2 regions of the Allobosea vestrisii genome follow, and region 1 is predicted to be linked to the other one. Evidence: predicted binding sites of a transcription regulator. Region 1 holds the regulator's gene; the other holds the start of a gene.
What was found. Region 1 encodes HrcA, which represses chaperone genes, less so after heat shock. Its sites were predicted from a motif close to GTTAGCACTCNCNNNNNGNGAGTGCTAAC; they were not measured.
Positions count from the first base shown of each region.

Region 2: groES (co-chaperone GroES) is a predicted target of HrcA. The motif match lies at 7,726-7,754, and genes of this name have one in related genera.

Region 1 is NZ_CP126307.1:3,318,864-3,329,592, forward strand. Features, by position in the region: gene QO058_RS16470 (SMP-30/gluconolactonase/LRE family protein) at 1-793, opposite strand, end outside; gene hemW (radical SAM family heme chaperone HemW) at 973-2,175, opposite strand; gene rdgB (RdgB/HAM1 family non-canonical purine NTP pyrophosphatase) at 2,175-2,822, opposite strand; gene rph (ribonuclease PH) at 2,827-3,543, opposite strand; gene hrcA (heat-inducible transcriptional repressor HrcA) at 3,681-4,763, shown strand; gene QO058_RS16495 (ankyrin repeat domain-containing protein) at 4,808-5,416, shown strand; gene QO058_RS16500 (cupin domain-containing protein) at 5,424-5,777, opposite strand; gene QO058_RS16505 (LysE family translocator) at 5,779-6,393, opposite strand; gene QO058_RS16510 (methyl-accepting chemotaxis protein) at 6,481-7,800, opposite strand; gene recF (DNA replication/repair protein RecF) at 7,868-8,995, opposite strand; gene dnaN (DNA polymerase III subunit beta) at 9,011-10,129, opposite strand; gene dnaA (chromosomal replication initiator protein DnaA) at 10,263-10,729, opposite strand, start outside.
Region 2 is NZ_CP126307.1:5,000,146-5,010,874, forward strand. Features, by position in the region: gene QO058_RS24590 (ATP phosphoribosyltransferase regulatory subunit) at 1-1,100, shown strand, start outside; gene hisG (ATP phosphoribosyltransferase) at 1,097-2,092, shown strand; gene QO058_RS24600 (META domain-containing protein) at 2,295-2,750, shown strand; gene QO058_RS24605 (ABC transporter ATP-binding protein/permease) at 2,899-4,998, opposite strand; gene QO058_RS24610 (DoxX family protein) at 5,130-5,513, opposite strand; gene groL (chaperonin GroEL) at 5,696-7,333, opposite strand; gene groES (co-chaperone GroES) at 7,376-7,663, opposite strand; gene QO058_RS24625 (MarR family winged helix-turn-helix transcriptional regulator) at 7,881-8,336, shown strand; gene QO058_RS24630 (PaaI family thioesterase) at 8,411-8,896, shown strand; gene QO058_RS24635 (DUF1801 domain-containing protein) at 8,934-9,353, shown strand; gene QO058_RS24640 (AraC family transcriptional regulator) at 9,361-10,170, opposite strand; gene QO058_RS24645 (hypothetical protein) at 10,257-10,729, shown strand, end outside.

The DNA of each region.
Region 1 (10,729 bases):
GCACCTGTTGCTCGGTGACGACGAGGTCGACCCGGCCGCTCGGATCGATCCGGTAGCAGTTCGTCGGCAGCTCGCGCTTGTAGAAGCCGATCTCCGGCGGTTGCCCGAGGCGGGGATTGATCTTGCCGCTGGTGTTGCTCGGCCCGCCGGCCGCATCGGGCGCGCCCTCGTAGAGCTGGCCGCCATAGGGCGGATCGGTGAACCAGTAGCTGCCGTCGGTGTGCTGAACGACGTCGTTGGGCGAATTCAGCCGCTTGCCGTCGAACCTGTCGGCGAGGATCGTCACCGAGCCGTCGAGCTCGTAGCGCACGACGCGGCGGTTGAGATGCTCGCAGGAGAGCTGCCGGCCCTGGAAGTCGAAGCTGTTGCCGTTGCTGTTGCCCGAAGGCGTACGGAAAACGCTGACGCGGCCATCATCCTCGAGCCAGCGCATCTGCCGGTTGTTCGGGATGTCGCTCCAGACGAGATAGCGCCCCTGCGCGTTCCAGGCTGGCCCTTCCGCCCAGAGCGCGCCGGTCCAGAGCCGCTGGATCGGCGCATTCGGCTGGGCCAGGCCCTCGAAGGCCGGATCGACCGCGATAACATCTGGGTCCCAGAAATAGGTCGTCGGCGCGCCGCTGCGGCTGAAATCGCGCGGCGGGCTGGTGATCGTGCTCGGCGGCCCGGGGCGGGCGGCCGGAGCCTGCGCCAGGGCCGTATCGGCGGCGGCTGCAAGCGCGCCTGCTCCCGCGACCTGCAACAAGCGGCGGCGCGACAGCGCCGGGCGCGTTTCGTCGATCTTGTTCTGCTGCATCGTGACCTCCCTGAGCCGGACTGTCCCGTCCTTGCGGTTAGCATCGGGGGCGCCGATTGCGGCGGTGACGTGGCGGCAAGCTGACGTTTCGTCATGGCAAGCCCTGTCCGAGCAGGGCTTCTCATCGACTTAAATCGGTTTAATGATATCGAGTCCGGAGCGCGGCGCCGCGATGGTCTTCAGGCCGCCAGATCCGCAACGAGAGCGTCGAGCAGCAGGGCGCCTTCCGGCGTCGCGGCGAGCCGCCCATTCGGCTTGCGGGTGAGGAAGCCTTCGGCGATCAGGCTGCCGATCCGGTTTCCGTTGAGCTTCCGGCCGGCCAGCCCCTCGAAGACGTCGAGATCGATGCCTTCGACAAGTCGGAGGCCCATCAGCAGGTATTCGTCCCCCTGCGCTTCGGTCGAGAGCCGCTCGTTCTCGACCAGTGCGTCGCTGCCGGCCTCGATCCGCTCCAGCCAGGTCTCGGGCCGCTTCTCGGTCGATTGCGCAAAGCGCCCATCCGCGGTCACCAGCCGGCCATGGGCGCCCGGGCCGATGCCGGCATATTCGCCATAGTGCCAGTAGACCAGGTTGTGCCGGCATTCCGCGCCCGGCCGGGCATGGTTCGAGATCTCGTAGACCGGCAGGCCGTGCTTGGCTGTGATCTCCTGCGTCAGCTCGTACAGCGCCGCGCCCGCATCGGGGTCGGGAATGGCGAGCTTGCCGGCGCGGAAGAGCTGCTCGAAGGCGGTGCCGGGCTCGATGGTGAGCTGGTAGAGCGAGAGATGCTCGGCGGCATGGCTGATCGCCAGTTCGAGCTCGGCCTGCCAGAGCGCCGGGGTCTGCGTGGGCGAGCGGGCATAGATCAGGTCGAAAGAGTAGCGCTCGAAATAGCGCCGCGCGATCGCGACCGCATCGAGCGCTTCCTGGGCCGAATGCATCCGGCCGAGCGCCTTGAGATCGGTATCGTTCAGCGCCTGCACGCCGAGCGAGACGCGGTTGACGCCCGCCGCCCGGAAATCGCGGAAGCGGCTGGCCTCGACGCTGGTCGGATTGGCTTCGAGCGAGACCTCGCAATTCGGATCGACGGTCCAGTGCTCGCCGATCGCGTCGAGGATCGCGCCGACAGTCGCTCCCTCCATCAGCGAAGGCGTGCCACCGCCGAAGAAGATCGAGTTGACCGTGCGTCCCGGCGCGAGCTCAGCGCGCTGGGCGATCTCGCGGCGGAAGGCGGCGATGTAGCGCGCCTGGTCCGGCGGTTGATGCCGGACATGGGAGTTGAAGTCGCAATAGGGGCATTTGGCCAGGCAGAACGGCCAGTGCACATAGACGGCGAAGCCGGCATCCGCAGTCGGATGTGCCGGCACGCCGGGTCGCCGCGCGGCAAGGGCGGCTGCGGCCATCAAGCGGGCGTCCTCAGGCAGGCGGCGGCCAGGACATGGAAAGCACGGGCCCGGTGCGACAGGCCGGGCGAGCCGTCCTGCGGGATGCCGTGCTTCTCTTCCGCCGTCATCTCGCCGAAGGTCTTGGCATGACCGGCCGGCTGGAAGATCGGGTCGTAGCCGAAGCCGGAAAGCCCGCGCGGCGCGTTGACGATCTCGCCGAAGACGCGGCCCTCGAACAGCTCCTGATGCCCGTCCGGCCAGGCGATCACCAGCGCCGAGACGAAATGCGCCTTGCGCTGGTCCGGCGTGGTCGCGCCGCGCTTGGCGAGTTCCATCTGGACGCGGGCCAGCGCCGGGGTGAAATCCTTGCCTGGCCCGGCCCAGTTCGCCGAGAACAGGCCGGGTGCGCCATCGAGCGCGTCGATGCAGACGCCGGAATCGTCGGCCAGCGCCGGCAGGCCCGACGCCTGAGCCGCCGCGACCGCCTTGATCGCGGCGTTCTCCGCGAACATGTGACCGTCCTCCTCGGGCTCCGGCAGGCCGAGCTCGCCGGCTGAGACCAGCTCGATCCCATAGGGCGCCAGAAGCTCGCGCATCTCGCGCAGTTTGCCCTGGTTGTGGGTCGCGATCACGACCTTGCCGTTGAGGAGGCGGTTCGCGCTCATGGCGTCAGGCCACCGTAGCCTTCTGCAGGGTCACCAGCTTGCCGATACCACCCTTGGCGAGCTTGAGCAGCGCCATCAGCTCTTCCTCGCTGAAGGGGGCGCCTTCTGCGGTGCCCTGGACCTCGACGAGGCCGCCAGAGCCGGTGATGACGAAATTCGCATCGGTCTGTGCGCCGGAATCCTCGACATAGTCGAGGTCGATGACGGGATTGCCGGCGACGACGCCGCAGGAGATCGCCGCGACATGGTCCTTCAGCGGATTGGCGCCCTTGAGCAGGCCGCGCCCTTCCATCCATTTCAGCGCGTCGTGCAGCGCGACCCAGGCGCCGGTGATCGAGGCGGTGCGGGTGCCGCCATCGGCCTGGAGCACATCGCAATCGACGACGATCTGGCGCTCGCCGATCGCGGTCAGGTCGACCACGGCGCGCAAGCTGCGTCCGATCAGGCGCTGGATCTCCTGCGTCCGGCCCGAGGGCTTGCCCGAGGTGACCTCGCGACGGGTGCGCTCATGGGTGGCGCGCGGCAGCATCGAATACTCCGCGGTGACCCAGCCCTTGCCGGTGCCGCGCAACCACGGCGGCCCTTTTTCCTCGACGGTGGCAGCGCAGAGCACCTTGGTCTCGCCGAAGCTCACCATGCACGACCCTTCCGCATAGCGGACCACGCCACGTTCCAGCGTGACCTTGCGCATCTCGTCGGCTGCGCGCTTCGAGGGTCTCATCGTGCCATCCTGTCTTCTGAATTCGCGGCTTGTAGGCGTTTAACCGGAGAGCGGCAAGGCGAGCCGGTCATGAGGGCTTGATCCTGCCGCGCGCGCCGGGGACAATGGGCCATGGTCATCAGGCTGTTCACGAGGCGATGAGCGCCCATACCCGCCCGGATTCGCCCGGCGGCCTGGTCGAGATCGACCAGCGCTCGCGCGAGATCTTTCGCCAGATCGTCGACGGTTACCTGACCACCGGCGAGCCGGTCGGCTCGCGCAACATCGCCCGCCTGCTGCCGATCGCACTCTCGCCGGCGACGGTACGCAACGTCATGACCGATCTCGAAATGGCCGGGCTGATCTATGCGCCGCATACCTCGGCCGGACGCCTGCCGACCGAGCGGGGCCTGCGTTTCTTCGTCGACGGCATGATGGAGGTCGGCAATCTGACCTCGGAGGAGCGGGCTCGCATCGAGGTGCAGATCAGGGCAGCCGCGAGCAGCCGCTCGCTCGACCAGACGCTGACCGAGGCTTCGGCGCTGCTTTCGGGGCTGTCGCGCGGTGCCGGCGTCGTCGTCACCACCAAGGCCAATGCTCGCCTGCGCCATATCGAATTCGTCCGGCTCGATGCTGCCCGCGCGCTCGTCGTCCTCGTCGCCGATGACGGCACGGTCGAGAACCGCATCCTGGCGCTGCCGCCAGGACTGCCCGCTTCGGCGCTGGTCGAGGCCGGCAACTTCCTCAATGCGCGCATCGTCGGCAAGACGCTGGATGAACTGCGCCGCGAGATCGCCGACAGCCGCTCGCAGATGGAGCGCGAGCTCGACGAACTGACCGCCCGGCTGGTCGAGACGGGCATCGCGACGAGCTCCGGCCCCTCCAGCGATCGGCACCTGATCGTGCGCGGCCAGGCCAATCTGCTCGAGGATCTGAAGGCGCAGGAGGACCTCGAGCGCATCCGCCTGCTCTTCGCCGATCTGGAGACGCAGACCGAGCTGATCGACCTGCTCTCGCGCGCCGAGGCCGGCGACGGCGTGCGCATCTTCATCGGCTCGGAGAACAACCTGTTCTCGATGTCGGGCTCGTCGATCATCGCCGCGCCCTTCCGCGATGGCGGCCAGCGCATCGTCGGCGTCGTCGGCATCATCGGCCCGACGCGATTGAACTATGCCCGGATCGTGCCGATGGTCGATTATACCGCCAAGGTGGTCGGGCGCCTGCTTGACAGCGGGCGATGAGGCGGTTGCTGCGCGCTGCCGCGATCCTGGTGGGAGTGTTGCTGATGGCGGGGACAAGCGAGGCACAGACCGGGCTGCTCGGAGCGGCGGGTCGCGGTGATCTTGTGGCCGTGAACCGCCTGATCACCGCCGGCGCCGATCTTGAACAGCGCGACGGCCAGAGGCAGACGCCGCTCCTGCTCGCCGTCGCCGGCAATCATGTCGCCATCGCCAAGGCACTACTCGCCGCCGGTGCCAGCCCGAACGCTCAGGCCGCGAACCAGGACACACCCTGGCTGCTCGCCGGCGCAAGTGGCCGCACCGAGATCATCGCGGCCATGCTGCCGCTTAAGCCCGATCTCTCGCTCCGCAACCGCTATGGCGGCAATGCGCTGATCCCGGCCTGCGAGCGCGCCCATGTCGAGACGGCGAAGCTGCTGCTGACGTCAGGCATCGACGTGAACCACGTCAACAATCTCGGCTGGACCTGCCTTCTGGAGATCGTGATTCTTGGCGATGGCGGCCCGCGCCATCAGCAGGTGGCAAGACTCGTGCTTGATGCCGGCGCCGATCCCAACCTCGCAGACAAGGATGGCGTCAGCCCGCTCCAGCATGCCCGCAAGCGCGGCCAGAGCGAGGTCGCTAGGCTGATCGCGGCCGCCGGCGGGCGCTGAGGGAAGTCTACTCCAGCCAGTCGGTGGCGAAGCGCTCGCTGGCGTGGATGTCGATCGATTCCAGCGTCTCCGGCCCGAGACTGCGGAATTTGTGCGGTACGCCGGCCGGCACGACCAGGATTTCTCCCGGCCCCGCCTCGATCTCCCGGTCGCCGATCGTGTAGAGCGCCCGGCCGGCGCGCACGATGAAGGTCTCGGGGTAGGGGTGGCTGTGCAGCCTTGGCCCCTTGCCCGGTTCTGCCCGAACGAAGATCAGCGAGACCTCGCCGCCGAAGCCCTGGACCTCGCCATGCCATTCGCCGGGGGTCTCGGACCAGTCCTCGCGGCGAATGGCGCGTGGTTTTGCCGCGATGCCTTCCATCTCAGCCGCGCGCCGCGATCGCTGCCGCAGCACCGGCCATCACGCCGCCGGTGACGCGGTTGATCCGGCGCATGGTCTTGGGGCTCGCCACCAGCCGCCGCGCCCGGTCGGCGGCGAAGGCATAGCCGAGCAGGGTCGTGTTGATGATCAGCATCGTCAGCACGGCGACCTCGACGAAGGCGAGCGGCGTGATCGCCTGCAGGTCGACGATCAGCGGCAGGATCGAGACGAAGAACACCATCACCTTGGGATTGCCGAGCGTCAGCGCGACGCCGCCGAGGAAGAGGCGGACGCCCTCGCCGCGCATCGCCGGCTGGTTTTCCAAGCTCTTCACCGGCGCGGTCCAGAGCTTCCAGGCGAGATAGATCAGATAGGCGCAGCCGGCGTACTTGATCACCAGGAACAGGCCGTGGAAGCTCTGCATCAGCACGGACAGGCCGAGCGCCGAGAAGGCCAGCCAGACCAGATCGCCGGCCGCGATGCCGAGCACGAAAGGCACGGCCCGCGGGAAGCCGGTTGAGAGCGAGCGCGCCACGATCGCGGCGATGCCTGGGCCGGGCGAGGCGACGGCGAGAAAATAGACACCGGCGAAAACCAGCAATCCGGCGAGATCCATCGGGCGTTGCTCCCTCATGTCGGGTTGTTGCGCTCAGACTAGCAGCCTGCGGCGGACGTGTCCCATCGTCATGCGTGATGGGAGGGATCAGCCGGTTTGGCGGATCCGACCGCGCCGTCTCTCGGCGCGGGCCTTGGCAACGGAGCCGAGGAAGTCACCGATCGACTGTTCCAGCGCCTGCGATTGCGATGAGGTCGCCCGGACCCGGTCGTCGACCTGCTGGGCGAGGGCAGCAGCTTCGCTGGCAAGTCCCTCGACGAGTGCGGCATGGCGCGCGATGGCGTCGACGCCCGAAGACGAGCTTTCCGCCCGCTCAGCGATCGAGCGGATATGGCTGGCCTGCCCCGCAACGGACTCGGCAACGACGCCGGCGCTGTCCTGCAGCGTCTGCATGGTCTGGCCGAGCCCCCGCACCGCTTCTCCGATGGCGCGCCCGGCATTGGCAACCTCGCTGACGCCCTGGCGGATGGTCTCGGTCGCATTGTTGGTTGCGGTGGCGAGCGACTTGACCTCGGCTGCGACGACGGCGAAGCCCTTGCCCGCCTCGCCGGCGCGAGCAGCCTCGATGGTCGCGTTGAGCGCCAGCAAATTGGTCTGCGCTGCCAGGCTACGGATCAGCTCGACCAGGCTGCCGATGCGGTCGCTGGCCTGCTGCAGCAGGGCGACGCTGTCGCTGATCGCGTGGCATTCGGCGTTCGCTGCTTGGGTGGCGCGGCTCGAGCCGGCCGTTTCCTGCGATATGCGCGCGCTGGCGAGCTCGAATTGCCGCGTCGCGGCAACGATTTCGGCGACGGAGGCGGCGACCTGCTCCGGCCGCTCCTGGGTGACGGCGAGTGCCGACAGCGTCGCACCGGCCTTGGTCGAGAGCTGGCCAGAGAACCCGGCGACATCTCCCATGCTGGCCTCGATCGTCGAGATGCGTTCGGCGATTCCGTCGCGAAAGCCGTTCTCCAGCGCGCCGAGGCGGTCGTTGACGTCGCTTTCGAGCGCTTCGTCAAAACAGGCGAGCGAATAGGAGATGTCGGTCAGCATGATCTTGGTGAACACATGCAGCGCCACGTCGACCGGCCCCCAGCGCCGCTTCCAGCGCGCGACCAAGACGGCGAGGAAATTCGAGAAGTCCTCGATGAAGAACTGCGGGTAGTCGGCGAGCAGGATGTCGCGATCATTCGCGCGGGCGACGATGCGCAGCTTCGCCAGCCGGTAGCGCTCATCGAATTCGAGCTTGAACAGCTTGCGGTATTTTAGCTGCTCGTCGGCGAAGATGTCGAGCTGGTCGAGATCGCGGCCAAACGTCTTCACATAGAGCTTGCGCACCGAGGCGTCGAAATGCGGCTCCAGGATCGTCAGCAGGCGGCTGGCGATCGCAGCTTCAGCCTGCGTGAAGGACGGTTGCGAGGGATGCATCGCTGGGAGCGTCGCTCAAAATGGTTAACCACCCTTAGCGTCACCTGCTGCGCTGACGTCGTGCCGGCTAGGGCGTCGGCCGAACCTCGCCGGGGGTGACCAGGAAGCGCTGCGCTCCGGGCGGGAGATCGCCGAAAAGGGCCGGGTCGGCCCCTGTCATCCAGACCTGGCAGCCGAGCTCAGCAAGGGTTCCGTAGAGCGCCGCGCGCCGGCGCGGATCGAGATGCGCGGCGACTTCGTCGAGCAGGACGAGCGGCGGCAGGTCGCTCATCGTCGCGACGAGGCGCGCATGGGCGAGAACGAGGCCGATCAGCAGCGCCTTCTGCTCGCCGGTCGAACCTTGTCCGGCCGGGATGTCCTTGGCCGCATGGCGTACGGCGAGGTCGGAAGCCTGCGGCCCGGTGAGCGTGCGCCCGGCAGCCTTGTCGCGCGGGCGCATCTGAGCCAGCAATTCGCGATAGCGATCCTCGGCATCGAGCGCCGGCAGGCTCGCGACCATGGCGTCGATCTCCCCCTCCAGGGCAATCTCGGCTTGTGGGAAAGGCGAGGTGTCATCGTGGTTCTGGGCGATGATGGCGGAGAGCCGCGCCACCGTCTCGGCCCGGGCAGCGGCGACGGCGACGCCGAGTTCGGCGATCTCGCGCTCGACCGCGTCGAGCCAGCGCTGCTGGTGCGGGTTCTCCTCGAGGATTCGATTGCGCGAGCGCAGCGCTTTTTCGAGCGCGTTCGAGCGTGTGCCATGGCCGGGATCGACCGCCAGCACCAGCCGGTCGAGGAAGCGGCGGCGCTCGCCGGCCGAGCCACGGAACAGTCCGTCTAGATCGGGCGTCAGCCAGACCAGGCGCAGATAATCGCTGAAGGCGAGCGCCGAACCGGCCGAGACACCGTCGATACGGGCGATCCGCGCCCGGCGCCCCTCGGCATCGGGAGCCTCCAGCCCGATCCCGAGCCTTGCCCCGTCATCGGCGAGCGCGATCGAGACGGCAAAGCCACCATCGCCGGGTTGGCGCGCCATGTCGGCAAGATCGGAGCGTCTAAGGCCGCGGCCGGGGGCGAACAGCGAAAGCGCTTCGAGGAGATTGGTCTTGCCGGCGCCGTTCTCGCCGCACAGCGCAACGAGCCGGCCCTCGATCGCAAGATCGAGGGCCGGGTAGGAGCGGAAATTCTGCAGTGTGAGGCGGGCGACCGCGGTCAAGACGCTCTCGCGGGATCAGACCCGCATCGGCATCAGCACATAGAGCGCGGATGCACCTTCGCGGTCCTGGATCACCGTCGGCGAACCCGGATCGGCGAGCTTGAGCAGGGCGGTGTCGCCGTCGAGCTGGGCGGCGATGTCCATCAGATAGCGCGCGTTGAAGCCGATATCGAGCGGGCCGGCATCGTAGTCGACCTCGATCTCCTCGGTCGCCGAGCCGGAATCCGGGTTGGTCACCGAGAGCGTCATGCGGCCATCGGCCATGGAGAGCTTCACGGCGCGGCCACGCTCGGACGAGATCGTCGAGACACGGTCGACGGAGGCCGCAAAATCGCCCCTGTCGACGGTGAGCAACTTGTCGTTTCCGGACGGAATGACGCGCTGATAGTCGGGGAAGGTGCCGTCGATCAGCTTCGAGGTCAGCACGACCTCGGCCGTGGCGACCCGGATCTTTGTGGCGGAGAGCTCGATCTGCACCTCGCTCTCACCATCCTCGAGCAGCTTCTGGATCTCGGACACCGCCTTGCGCGGCACGATCACGCCCGGCATGCCGAGCGAACCTTGCGGAGCGGCGGTGTCGACGCGGGCGAGGCGATGGCCGTCGGTCGCGACCGCGCGCAGCACCGGCCGCCCGTCGACGTCAATGGCGTGCAGATAGATGCCGTTGAGATAGTAGCGCGTTTCCTCGGTCGAGATCGCGAACTGGGTCTTGTCGATCAAGCGCTTGAACTCGCCGGCCGGCAGCACGAAGCGATGCGCCATCTCGCCGGCGGTGATGTCCGGGAAATCGCTCTCCGGCAAGGTTTGCAGAGTGAAGCGTGAGCGGCCCGAGCGCAGCAGCATCTGGCCGGTCTCGCCGGTGGTCTCCAGCGAGACCTGCGAGCCGTCAGGCAGCTTGCGCACGATGTCGTAGAGCGTGTGCGCAGGCACCGTGGTCGCGCCGGGCTCGATCACGTCTGCCGGCACGGTCTCGACGACCTCGATGTCGAGATCGGTCGCCTTCAGCTTCAGCCCGTCCTCGCTGCCGCGCAGCAAGAGGTTGGACAGGATCGGGATCGTGTTGCGCCGCTCGACCACACGATGGACATGTCCGAGCGACTTCAGGAGCGTGGAGCGTTCGACCGTAACCTTCATGGGCGTCTTCTGGCGTGCTGGCGCCCGCGCGGCGAGGCGCGCGGGCGAGAGAATGGCCCGCGACATTGCCGGAGGGCCGGTTCCCGCGCAAGGGCAGGAATGCCCGCAATCACAGCTAACACGAGAGGCGGGCTCACTCCTGCAGCATACGCTTCAGCAGGTCGACCTCGTCATGCAGCAGCCGGTCCTCGACGATCGCCTTCTCGATCTTGCGCACGGCATGCAGCACGGTGGTGTGGTCGCGCCCGCCGAAGCGGCGGCCGATCTCCGGCAGGGAACGCGGCGTCAGTGCCTTGGCGAGATACATCGCGATCTGGCGCGGCTTGACCACCGCTGCGGTGCGTCGCTCCGACAGGATGTCGGCGCGGCTGACATTGTAGCGGGTCGCGACCAGCTTCTGGATGTCCTCGATCTTGACGCGGCGCGGCTCGCGCGTCCGCACCAGGTCGCGGATCGCCGCCTCGGCGGTCTCCATCGTCACCGTCGCGCCGGTGAGCGTCGCATGGGCCAGGATGCGGTTGGCGGCGCCGTCGAGGTCGCGGCCGTTGGTGGCGACCGCCCGGGCGACATAGGCGATCACATCCGGGTTGACGTGGAAGC
Region 2 (10,729 bases), 1.7 Mb from region 1:
GCTCAAAGCTCGAGACCGTGATTGCGCCGTTCGAGCGCGAGGGTTACCGGCGTGCCGAGCCGGCGATCCTGCAGCCGGTCGAGCCCTTCCTCGATCTCTCCGGCGAGGATATCCGCCGCCGCATCTTCCTGACGCAGGACGATGACGGCCGCGAATGGTGCCTGCGGCCCGAATACACCATTCCGGTCGCGCTGGCGCACATCGCCGCTCATGCCACCGAGCCGGCGTCTTACGCCTATGCCGGCCCGGTCTTCCGCATGCGCGCGAACGAGCCCAGCGAGTTCGCGCAGGCGGGCCTCGAATCTTTCGGCCGCACCGATTTTGCCGCCGCCGATGCCGAGATCATGGCGCTGACCGTCGAATCCGCCGCTTCACTCGGCCTGACCCGGCCGCGCCTGCTGATGGGCGATGTCGCGCTGCTCACCGCGCTGCTCGACCGGCTTGGCGTACCGCAGGCGGCCCGTCGCCGGCTGATGCGCGCGGTCGCGCAGGGCAAGGGCGCCGATGCGGTCGCCGCGCTCGAACCGCCGGTCAATGAGGTCGAGCACGCCCATGCCGGCCTGCTCAAGGCGCTCGAAGGCCAGGATCCCAAGGCGGCGCGCGCCTTTGTCGAGGACGTGCTCTCGATCGCCGGCATCTCGACTGTCGGCGGCCGCTCGGCCGGCGATATCGCCGAGCGCTTCCTGGCGCGGGCGGCCGAACGCGACAATCCGGTCAATGCCGAGGCGAGCGGCCTGATCGCGCATGCGCTGGCGATCGGCGGCGATCCTGACAGCGCCTCCGCCGCCTGGCGCAGGCTCGCCGGCGAAGCCGGGCTTGACCTTGCTGCCGCGCTCGACGCCTTCGATGAGCGCACCGGCTTCCTCGCCGCGCGCGGCGTCGATGTCGCCAACATCTCCTTCTCGGCCGGCTTCGCCCGCAATCTCGACTACTACACCGGCTTCATCTTCGAGCTGCACGACCCGGCTCGGCCGGACTTGAAGCCGATCGCCGGCGGCGGCCGCTATGACGGCGTGCTCCAGCGCCTCGGCGCACCGGCAACAGTGCCGGCCGTCGGCGCCTCGCTCTGGCTCGATCGTCTCGCCGGAGGCAAGGCATGAGCGGGGCGGACAAGATGACGAACGACGCGCCGCTGGTCCTTGCCGTCCCCTCCAAGGGCCGGCTCCAGGAGAACGCCACCGCCTTCTTCGGCAGGGCAGGGCTCAGCTTCGTGCAGGCGCGCGGGCAGCGCGAGTATCGCGGGCAGATTGCCGGTCTTGGCGGGGCCGAGGTCGCCTATCTCTCGGCGTCCGAGATCGTCGCACAATTGTCGTCCGGCGCCGCTCATCTCGGCATCACCGGCGAGGATCTGGTGCGCGAGCAGGTCGCCGACGCCGATGCCAGCATGGTGATGCTGGCGCCGCTCGGTTTCGGCCAGGCCAATGTCGTCGTCGCCGTGCCGCAGGCCTGGATCGATGTCCGCACCATGGCCGATCTCGACGACGTCGCCGCGAGCATGCGCGCCCGCACTGGCCGCAAGCTCCGCGTCGCCACCAAATATGTGAACTTGACCCGCCGCTTCTTCGCCAATCACGGCCTCGCCGATTACCGCATCGTCGAGAGCCTGGGTGCGACCGAGGGCGCGCCGGCCGCCGGCACCGCCGAGATCGTCGTCGACATCACCACCACCGGCGCGACGCTTTCCGCGAATGCGCTGAAAGTGCTCGACGACGGCGTGATCCTGGCGTCGGAGGCCAATCTCGTCGCCTCCGTGCGGGCGCCCTGGGGCGAGCAGGCGCGCGAAGCTGCCGCGGCCATCCTGTCGCGCATCGCGGCCGAGGAGGAGGCGCGCTCGCTGCGTGAGGTCCGCGCCGTGCTCAACGCTGTCTCGCCGCAGCGCCTCAGCGAGATCGCGCATCGATTCGGGGCGCGCCTGCCGTTCGGGGCGGCCGGCAGCGACGGCGTCGTCACGCTGCATTGCCCGCGCAAGGCGGTGTTCCCGTTGGTCGAGGAATTGAGCAAGGCCGGCGCCGACGATATCACCGTGCGGACGCTCGACTATGTCTTCCGCCGTTCCAATCTGCTGATCGAACGATTGCTGGCCCGCATCTGACGCGCCGGATTCCCGACGCAATGTCCGGGTAATTCACCCGGGCGAGGCGATTTCGGTGCAAGTCTTACCAAAAGCGGTGCGATCGAGACTTGCGCTCGCCACCGCGATCGGTGCAGTGGAAAGCATCGGGTTCTCCTACGGGCTGTCGCTCTTTCAAATTCGGGGTCTGGACCAGTTGAATACGCAGTCGCGCCTAGGCCTCATGGCCGCCCTCGTCCTTTCCCTGTCGCCTGTCCTGGTGAGTGATGTGCTCGCCCAGGGGCGCCAGCGGCCGTCGCAGATTCCGCAGCCTGGGCAGGACGCTCCGCCGCCGCGGCAGCAGGAGAAGAATTTCCCGCTCGACGCCTCCTGGACCCTGAACCAGATGAACGGCAAGCCGAATACTGGCTACCGCGCGACGCTGAAGGTCGATTCCAATCTGCGCGGCACGGGCTTTGCCGGCTGCAATACCTTCTCGGCCTCGGCTTACCCACTGCGCCAGCAGGCTTTCGCCGTCGGCCCGATCGCGGTGACCAAGATGGCCTGCGACAAGGGCGCCTCCGATTTCGAGCGCGGCTATCTGACGGCGCTGCGCACTGCCCAGAAATGGGACCTGGTCGAAGGCCGCCTTGTCATCAAGACGGGCACGGGCGAGCTCCGGTTCGATCGCGGAATCTGAGCTGGCGCGAAGCGGTCCCGCCGCTTCTCGTCATGGTCGGGCTTGTCCCGACCAACCATGTCTTCCTTTCGGTCAAACGCGGTGTTCAAGACGTGGATGCTCGCCGCAAGGGCGAGCATGACGTGCTGGGTTTCGTAGCGCTGCCGGACTAGCTCGCCGCTTCCATGGCCTTTGCCTTCGGGCTGAAGGTGCCGTCGGCGTTCTTCTCCATGGTGATCAGCTCGTCGTGCATCGTACGCAGCGTCGAGCGGTGGCCGATCGAGACGATGCTGGTCTGCGGCAGTTCGCGCCTGATCACCTCGTAGATCTCGCCTTCGAGCTTCTCGTCGAGCGAGGCGGTCGCCTCGTCGAGGAAGAGCCAGTCCGGTTTCGCCAGTAGAGCGCGCGCCACAGCGAGGCGCTGCTGCTCGCCGCCCGAGAGGCGCTGGCCCCAGAGATCGACCTCGTCGAGCCGCTCGGCGAGATGGCCGAGCTTGACCTTCTCCATCGCCGCATGGATTTCCGCGTCACCGAACGCATCGGGCTCGGCCGGATAGGCGAGCGCAGCCCGCAGGGAGCCCTGCGGCAGATAAGGCCGCTGCGGCAGGACGAGCATGCGTTGCCCCTCCGGCGTCACGACTTTGCCCTCGCCGAACGGCCAGATGCCGGCGAGCGCGCGGAACAGGGTCGACTTGCCTGAGCCGGATGGCCCGACCACCAGCGTCGAATGCCCACCTGGCAGAGTGAGGCCGGAAGCCTGTACGATCGGCTGGCCGTTCGGCAGGTTGAGAGCGAGCGTCTCGATCGTGGCGTCCTTGACCGGCTTCTCGACGATATCGATCGCTGCGCCTTCTCCACCAGCGCCCTGCGCCTCCGCCTTGGCGATCGCCGCCTCGAAGGTGGTCAGGCGGTTGATCGAGGCGAGATAGGAGGCGATCGATTGATAGCTGTTGATGAAGAAGGACATCGCCGTCTCGACTCGGCCGAAAGCCGAGGACACCTGCGTCAGCACGCCGAAGGCGATCGCACCGGCGAAGTAGTAGGGCGCCAGCAAGACGAAGGGGATGACGACGTTGGCCTGATTATAGGACAGCGTGAAGGTCGTCAGCTTCAGCCTGCGCCAGAGCAGGTTGTAGAAATTGTCGACGATGCCGCCAAACGTTTCGCCGAGGTGGCGCCGCTCGGCACCTTCGCCGCGCATCAGCGCGATCTGCTCGGAGTACTCGCGCAGGCGAGCGAGAGCAAAGCGGAAGTTCGCCTCGCGCCGCTCCTGCTCGAATTCCAGCGCGATCAGCGGTTTGCCGATCACATGAGTGATCCAGGTTGCAATCGCGGCGTAAATCAGTGTCGCCCAGAAGATGAAGCCGGGGATGACGATGTCGGTGCCGGGCACGGTGATCGCCACGGGGATCGACCAGAGGATGATCGAGAACGAGACCAGCGTTGAGACCTGGGTGATCAGCGTCAGCGAGAAGCTGTAGGTCTGATTCAGGAAGGCGCGCGTGTCTTCCGAGATGCGTTGGTCGGGGTTGTCCGCCGTGCCGGCGAGCGAGATACGGTAGTGGTTGCCGTTGCCCAGCCAGCGCTTGTTGTATTCGGCCGCCATCCATTCGCGCCAGCGGATCAGCAGGACCGAATTGGCGACGGTCTCGATCAACACGCTGATCACGGAGACCGCTGCCCAGACGCAGAAGACGTTGATGAGCTGTTCCCAGAAAGCCGGCGCGTTCTTCTCCTGCAGGGCGTTGTAGAAGTCGCGATAGAAGAAGTTGATGCGCAGCGAGATGCCGACCTGCGCCTGGTTGAGCACGATCAGGAAGACGACGAGCGCGACCGCGAAGGTACCGAGCCGCATGCGGTAGCGGCCGAATGGCCCGAGATTGGCGATCTGCGGCTCGGAAGATTCGAAGTAGGGCGAGGCGATGCGGGCGATACGCTGCACAACCGGCACGAAGGAGACCAGGTAGATCAGGATGCCGAAGACGGCGACCGTCGTACCGAGGCTGGCCGGCGGGGCGGCCGCTTGCCAGGCGGTGGGCCAGAGTCCGAGCTGGGCAAGCAGCGCGCCGGCACCGAAAATCACATACTCCGTGCCGAAGATGCCGGAGAAGATTTTCAGGAAGAACGGGATGCTGGTCGACCGGAACGTGGCGAACGCCAGCAGCAAGCCGACGACGCCGAGGCCGAGAATGCCTGTGCTCCCGCTTTGCTGGCCGACCACGAGCGCGATCACAGCAAGCGCGGCGACGGCGAAACTCAACAGGCGCATGGCGTCGTCCTTGTCGGGGAATCAGCGCGGGAGCCGCGCTGCTTAGGAGAGAGCGTTGTAGATCAGCCCTGCGCACAAAAAAGGCCCGGCTCAAGACCGGGCCGCGCTTTTTCAGCGTTTTGTGATCTGGCTCAGTCCTTGTCGACCGAATAGCGCCCGGCGCCGGCGGCGAAGAGCACGAGGAAGCCGCCGGCAACGGCGAGGTTCTTCAGGAAAATCTGCTGCTGCATCGGAGCCGCCCAGTTCATGTGGAACAGCACGGAAGCGGCGATGGTGAAAGCGAACAGCACGAGGGCCGCGAGGCGTGTCTTGTAGCCGACGACGATCATCAGGCCACCGATCAGTTCGACGACGATCACCAGCGGCAGGAGAATCGCGGGGACGCCGGCGGAGCCCATATAGGCTTGCGTGCCGGCATAGCCGCTGATCTTGGACCAGCCGGCGAGGACGAACATCAGGGCGAGCAGGATGCGACCGATGAGCTTGGCGGCGTCGGCCAAAGCAGGGTTGTTCATGAAGTGACCCCCGAAAGCGCGGGCGCGGCAGGATGCCGCACCCGTGGCGATCTAGGGCCTACAACGAAAGTCGATGCAAGCATGCGGCCGATCATGCCTGTGCAAAGCCTCTCAGAAACGAAAAAGGCCCGGCTTGCGCCGGGCCCCTTCCATTCTTGTCGAGCTTGAGAGCTCGGACTTCCTCAGAAGTCCATGCCGCCCATGCCGCCGCCGCCCATCGGGGGCATCGGGGCGTCCTTCTTCGGCGCCTCGGCGATCATCGCCTCGGTGGTGATCAGCAGGCCGGCGATCGAAGCCGCGTCCTGGATCGCCGTACGCACGACCTTGGTCGGGTCGATGATGCCGGCCTTGACCAGATCGCCGTACTCGCCGGTCTGAGCGTTGTAGCCGTAGGCGTAGTCCTTCGACTCGAGCAGCTTGCCAACCACGACCGCGCCGTCATCGCCAGCGTTGTCGACGATCTGCTTGGCCGGAGCGGTGATCGCCTTGCGGACGATCTCGACGCCGGTCTTCTGGTCGTCGTTCTGGGTCTTGATCGCCTTGACGGTCGACAGGGCGCGCAGCAGGGCGACGCCGCCGCCCGGGAGGATACCCTCTTCGACGGCCGCGCGGGTGGCGTTCAGGGCGTCGTCGACGCGGTCCTTCTTCTCCTTGACCTCGACCTCGGTCGCGCCACCGACGCGGATGACCGCGACGCCACCGGCGAGCTTGGCCAGACGCTCCTGGAGCTTCTCACGGTCGTAGTCCGAGGAAGTCTCCTCGATCTGCGCCTTGATCTGCGAAACGCGGCCCTCGATGTCCTTCTTCTTGCCGGCGCCGTCGATGATCGTGGTGTTCTCCTTCTCGATGCGCACCTTCTTGGCACGACCGAGCATGGCGAGCGTCACGGTCTCGAGCTTGATGCCGAGGTCTTCCGAGATCATCTGGCCGGCGGTCAGGATCGAGATGTCCTCGAGCATGGCCTTGCGGCGATCACCGAAGCCCGGAGCCTTGACGGCCGCGACCTTGAGGCCGCCACGGAGCTTGTTGACGACGAGCGTGGCCAGAGCCTCGCCCTCGACGTCCTCGGCGATGATCAGCAGCGGCTTGCCGGTCTGGACGACGGCCTCGAGGATCGGCAGCATCGCCTGCAGCGACGACAGCTTCTTCTCGAAGATGAGGATGTAGGGATCCTCGAGCTCGGCGACCATCTTCTCGGCGTTGGTGATGAAGTAGGGCGAGAGATAGCCGCGGTCGAACTGCATGCCCTCGACGACGTCGAGCTCGGTCTCGGCGGTCTTGGCTTCCTCGACGGTGATGACACCCTCGTTGCCGACCTTCTGCATCGCGGTCGCGATCATCTTGCCGACCGACTCGTCGCCGTTCGCCGAGATGGTGCCGACCTGCGCGACTTCCGCGTTCGAGGTGACCTTCTTGGAGTTCTTCTTGAGGTCAGCGACGATGGCGTCGACGGCGAGGTCGATGCCGCGCTTCAGGTCCATCGGGTTCATGCCGGCGGCGACCGACTTCAGGCCTTCGCGCATGATCGCGGCAGCGAGAACCGTCGCGGTCGTGGTGCCGTCACCGGCGGCGTCGTTCTGCTTCGAGGCGACTTCGCGCACCATCTGGGCGCCCATGTTCTCGAACTTGTCGGAAAGCTCGATCTCCTTGGCGACGGTGACGCCGTCCTTGGTGATGCGCGGGGCGCCGAACGACTTCTCGATCACGACGTTGCGGCCCTTGGGACCGAGCGTGACCTTGACGGCATTGTTCAGGATCTCGACGCCGCGCAGCATCTTGTCGCGGGCATCGGTAGAAAAGCGGACTTCTTTGGCAGCCATGAGACTACTCCTGATTTAGGGCTTGAAGGAACGTCAGGCTGTTCAGCCGATGACGCCCATGATGTCGGATTCCTTCATGATCAGGAGATCCTGGCCGTCGATCTTGACCTCGGTGCCGCTCCACTTGCCGAAAAGGACGCGATCGCCCTTCTTGACGTCGAGCGCAACCAGCTTGCCGGCCTCGTCGCGGGCGCCGGGGCCCACGGAGACGACTTCGCCCTCCTGGGGCTTTTCCTTGGCGGTATCGGGGATGATGATGCCACCCTTGGTCTTCTCTTCGCCATCAAGGCGACGGACCACAACGCGGTCATGCAGCGGACGGAACTTCATGGTTCTGTCTTCCTCTCGGTCGTATTCTGGACGGGCTCGAGATTGGCCCGTGAATGGGGTCTGTTAGCAGTCTCACCAAGTGAGTGCTAACGGACGTCGCGGAGATAGGCCTGAGGCCTGCAGGAGTCAAGGAATCCGCTGCGCGAAAGGTGAACGCGACCACCGGCCGCCGATCTGCCTTGCTGCGGCGGCAGCTTAAACCGGCTATCATGGCGAGATGACGACGCCAGCGCCCGATCTCCACCTCGACGACATCGCCCGCTCCTGTGTCGTGTTGCATGTGCGGATGACCGCGCGGGCCGTGACCCGCGCCTATGACGAGGCGATGCGGCCGAGCGGCCTGAAGATCACCCAGTTCGTGCTGCTCTCGGCGCTCTCGACCGGTGCCTGGCGCTCGGTCACCGAGCTCGCCGACCGCTTCGCGCTGGAGCGGACCTCGCTGACCCGCAACCTGCAGCTGCTCGCCGCCGAGAAGCTGATCGAGCCGGTCGACTGCAAGGGCAGGGCGCTCACCTATGCCGTGACGGAGAAGGGCCGCGCCGCGATCGAGGCGGCGATCCCCTATTGGCGCGCGGCGCAGGACAGGATCGAGGGCGGGCTCGGCCAGGAGCGCTGGAGCGAGACGCGCGACAGCCTAAAAGCGATCAGGCGGGCGGCCCGGCAGGTGGGCTGAGCCAAGCTGGCGCGCTTGACCTTGATCTGACTCCATCTCTATCGTGCATCTACACCATAGAGATGGAGTCAGACATGTCCCGTGAGATCGGTGTCGTGAGCCGCGATGTCCTGCTCGCGGAGGACGGCGTGTCCTTCCTGCGCGGGATGATCGAGGGACGCCATCCCGGCCCGCCATTCGCCGATGCGATGGATTTCGACATTGCCGAAGTCGAGGAGGGCAGGGCGGTCTTCGTCGGCAAGCCGTCGCCGCGCTTCTTCAACCCGCTCGGCACCATACATGGCGGCTGGACGGCGACGATCCTCGATTCCGCCATGGCCTGCGCCGTGCATTCGACGCTGCGGGTCGGCGAGGGCTACACCACGCTGGAGATGAAGCTGAACTATGTCCGCCCGGTCATGCCCGGCAACGGCCCGGTGCGCTGCGAGGGCAGGCTGATCCATCGCGGCGGCTCGGTCGCGACGAGCGAGGGCAAGCTGGTCGATGCGCAGGGCAAATTGCTGGCGCATGGGACCGAGACCTGCATGATCTTCGGCGCGAAGGCGGGAGCGGGGCGCTGAACGGCTGGCCGCACCTGCCTCTGAACAGGAGCAGCTTGTGACATTCTCGCCATTCGCCGACGAGGCCGTCGAAGCTAAGTTCCGGTCGCTGCCGGAGCCGCTTCGGCAGCCCATGCTGCGCCTGCGTCAGACGATCCTCGCTGTTGCGGCCGCGAGTCCCGATATCGGGCGACTTACCGAGACGCTGAAATGGGGCGAGCCGGCCTGGCTGCCTGAGCGACCAAGAATTGGAACGACCTTGCGGGCGGACGGGCTCAAAGGCTCAGTCACGCATTACGCGCTCTACGTCCATTGCCAGACGAGCCTGATCGAGACGTTCAGTCGCCATTACCCCGGGCAGTTCAGCTACGAGGGTAACCGGGCGCTGATCTTCGCTGCCGGGAGCGAGCCGCCGGCCGAGCCACTGGCCCACTGCATCGCGCTCGCCCTGACCTATCACCGCTGGGCAAAGCGCTGAGCGCCGCTTACCCGCTGCGATACTCGCTCGGGCTCGCGCCCATGACCCGTTTGAAGCGCCGGTTGAAGGTCGAAAGATCGCCAAAGCCGCAATCGAAGGCGATGCCGGCGACCGGTAGCTCGCTCCGGCGCAGCAGCAATGCCGCCCGGTGCAGGCGGGTGCGCAGCACATATTGATGCGGCGTCATCCCGACCAACACCCGGAAGGTGCGCAGGAAATGGTAGGGGCTCATCGCCGCCAGCCGGGCCAGCGCATCGAGCGAGAGCGCCTCTTCGCAATGCGCCTCGACATGGCGCAGTGCCCGCGTGATCCGGCGCTGATCGCGCGCGCTCGGCGGGCTGGCCGCCGGCCTTGCTCCCGCAAGCACGCTCGCGACAGCGCCGACAAGACGCATCGCGATCTCCTCAAGCCTTTCCGGATCGTCCGCGGCCGCTTCCGCCTCGGCGACGAGGCCGGCGAGTGCAGGGAGCGGCGGCAGGTGCGCCTGCCCGAAATCGGCGCGCCTGGCGCCCGGCACGGCCGCGACGATGCCTTCAAGATAGGCTGGCTCGAACTGGAAGGCGAGGCAGCGGTCGCCGGCCGCATGCTCATGGCCGCATTCGAAGCAGGCGCCGCGATTGCCGAGCAGCAGCGAGCCTGGCGCCAGCACGGCGCTGCCTTGCGATGAGCGGTATCGGAACGAGCCGCTGCGGACGATGGCGATGCAGTGATGCGGGTGCTCTTCCTCGAAGGCACGGTCGTTCGGGCCGGCCGTGCAGACGATATCGCTGACGCGCCAGCCGGGGCCCGAAGCCAGAAGATGTGCGGTCGCGCTCATGCAGGCGAGTTTAGCAGTTTTTCCCAAGCAAGGCCCGGGGCTTCGGGTCTAGCAGGGTGCCAACTTGATCAAGATGGAGCCCGATCATGACAGCAGCGCCATCGACGCTGGCCGATGTCCTCATCGCCGCTGGGCCGATGCCTGAATACGCGGAGAAGCTCGCCCTCTACGGTCAGTTTGTCGGCGCCTGGACCATGGAGGCGGTGATCCACACCGACGATGGCCAGCGTCACGAGGCCAAGGGCGAGATCTGTTTCGGCTGGGTGCTCGGCGGACGTGCCGTCCAGGATGTCTGGAGCCTGCCCGGCTTCTTCCACGGCACGACGCTGCGCATCTACGATCCCGGCCAGGACGCCTGGCACATTCGCTGGAGCGACCCGGTCAAGCAATACTACACGCACCAGATCGGCCGCGCCGATGGCAAGGACATCGTCCAGCACGGCAAGCTCGATGACGGCACCGCGATCCGCTGGCGCTTCACCGAGATCATGCCGGACTCGTTCCACTGGATCGGCGACCGCTCGCGCGATGGTGGCGCAAGCTGGCAGATTCAGGCCGA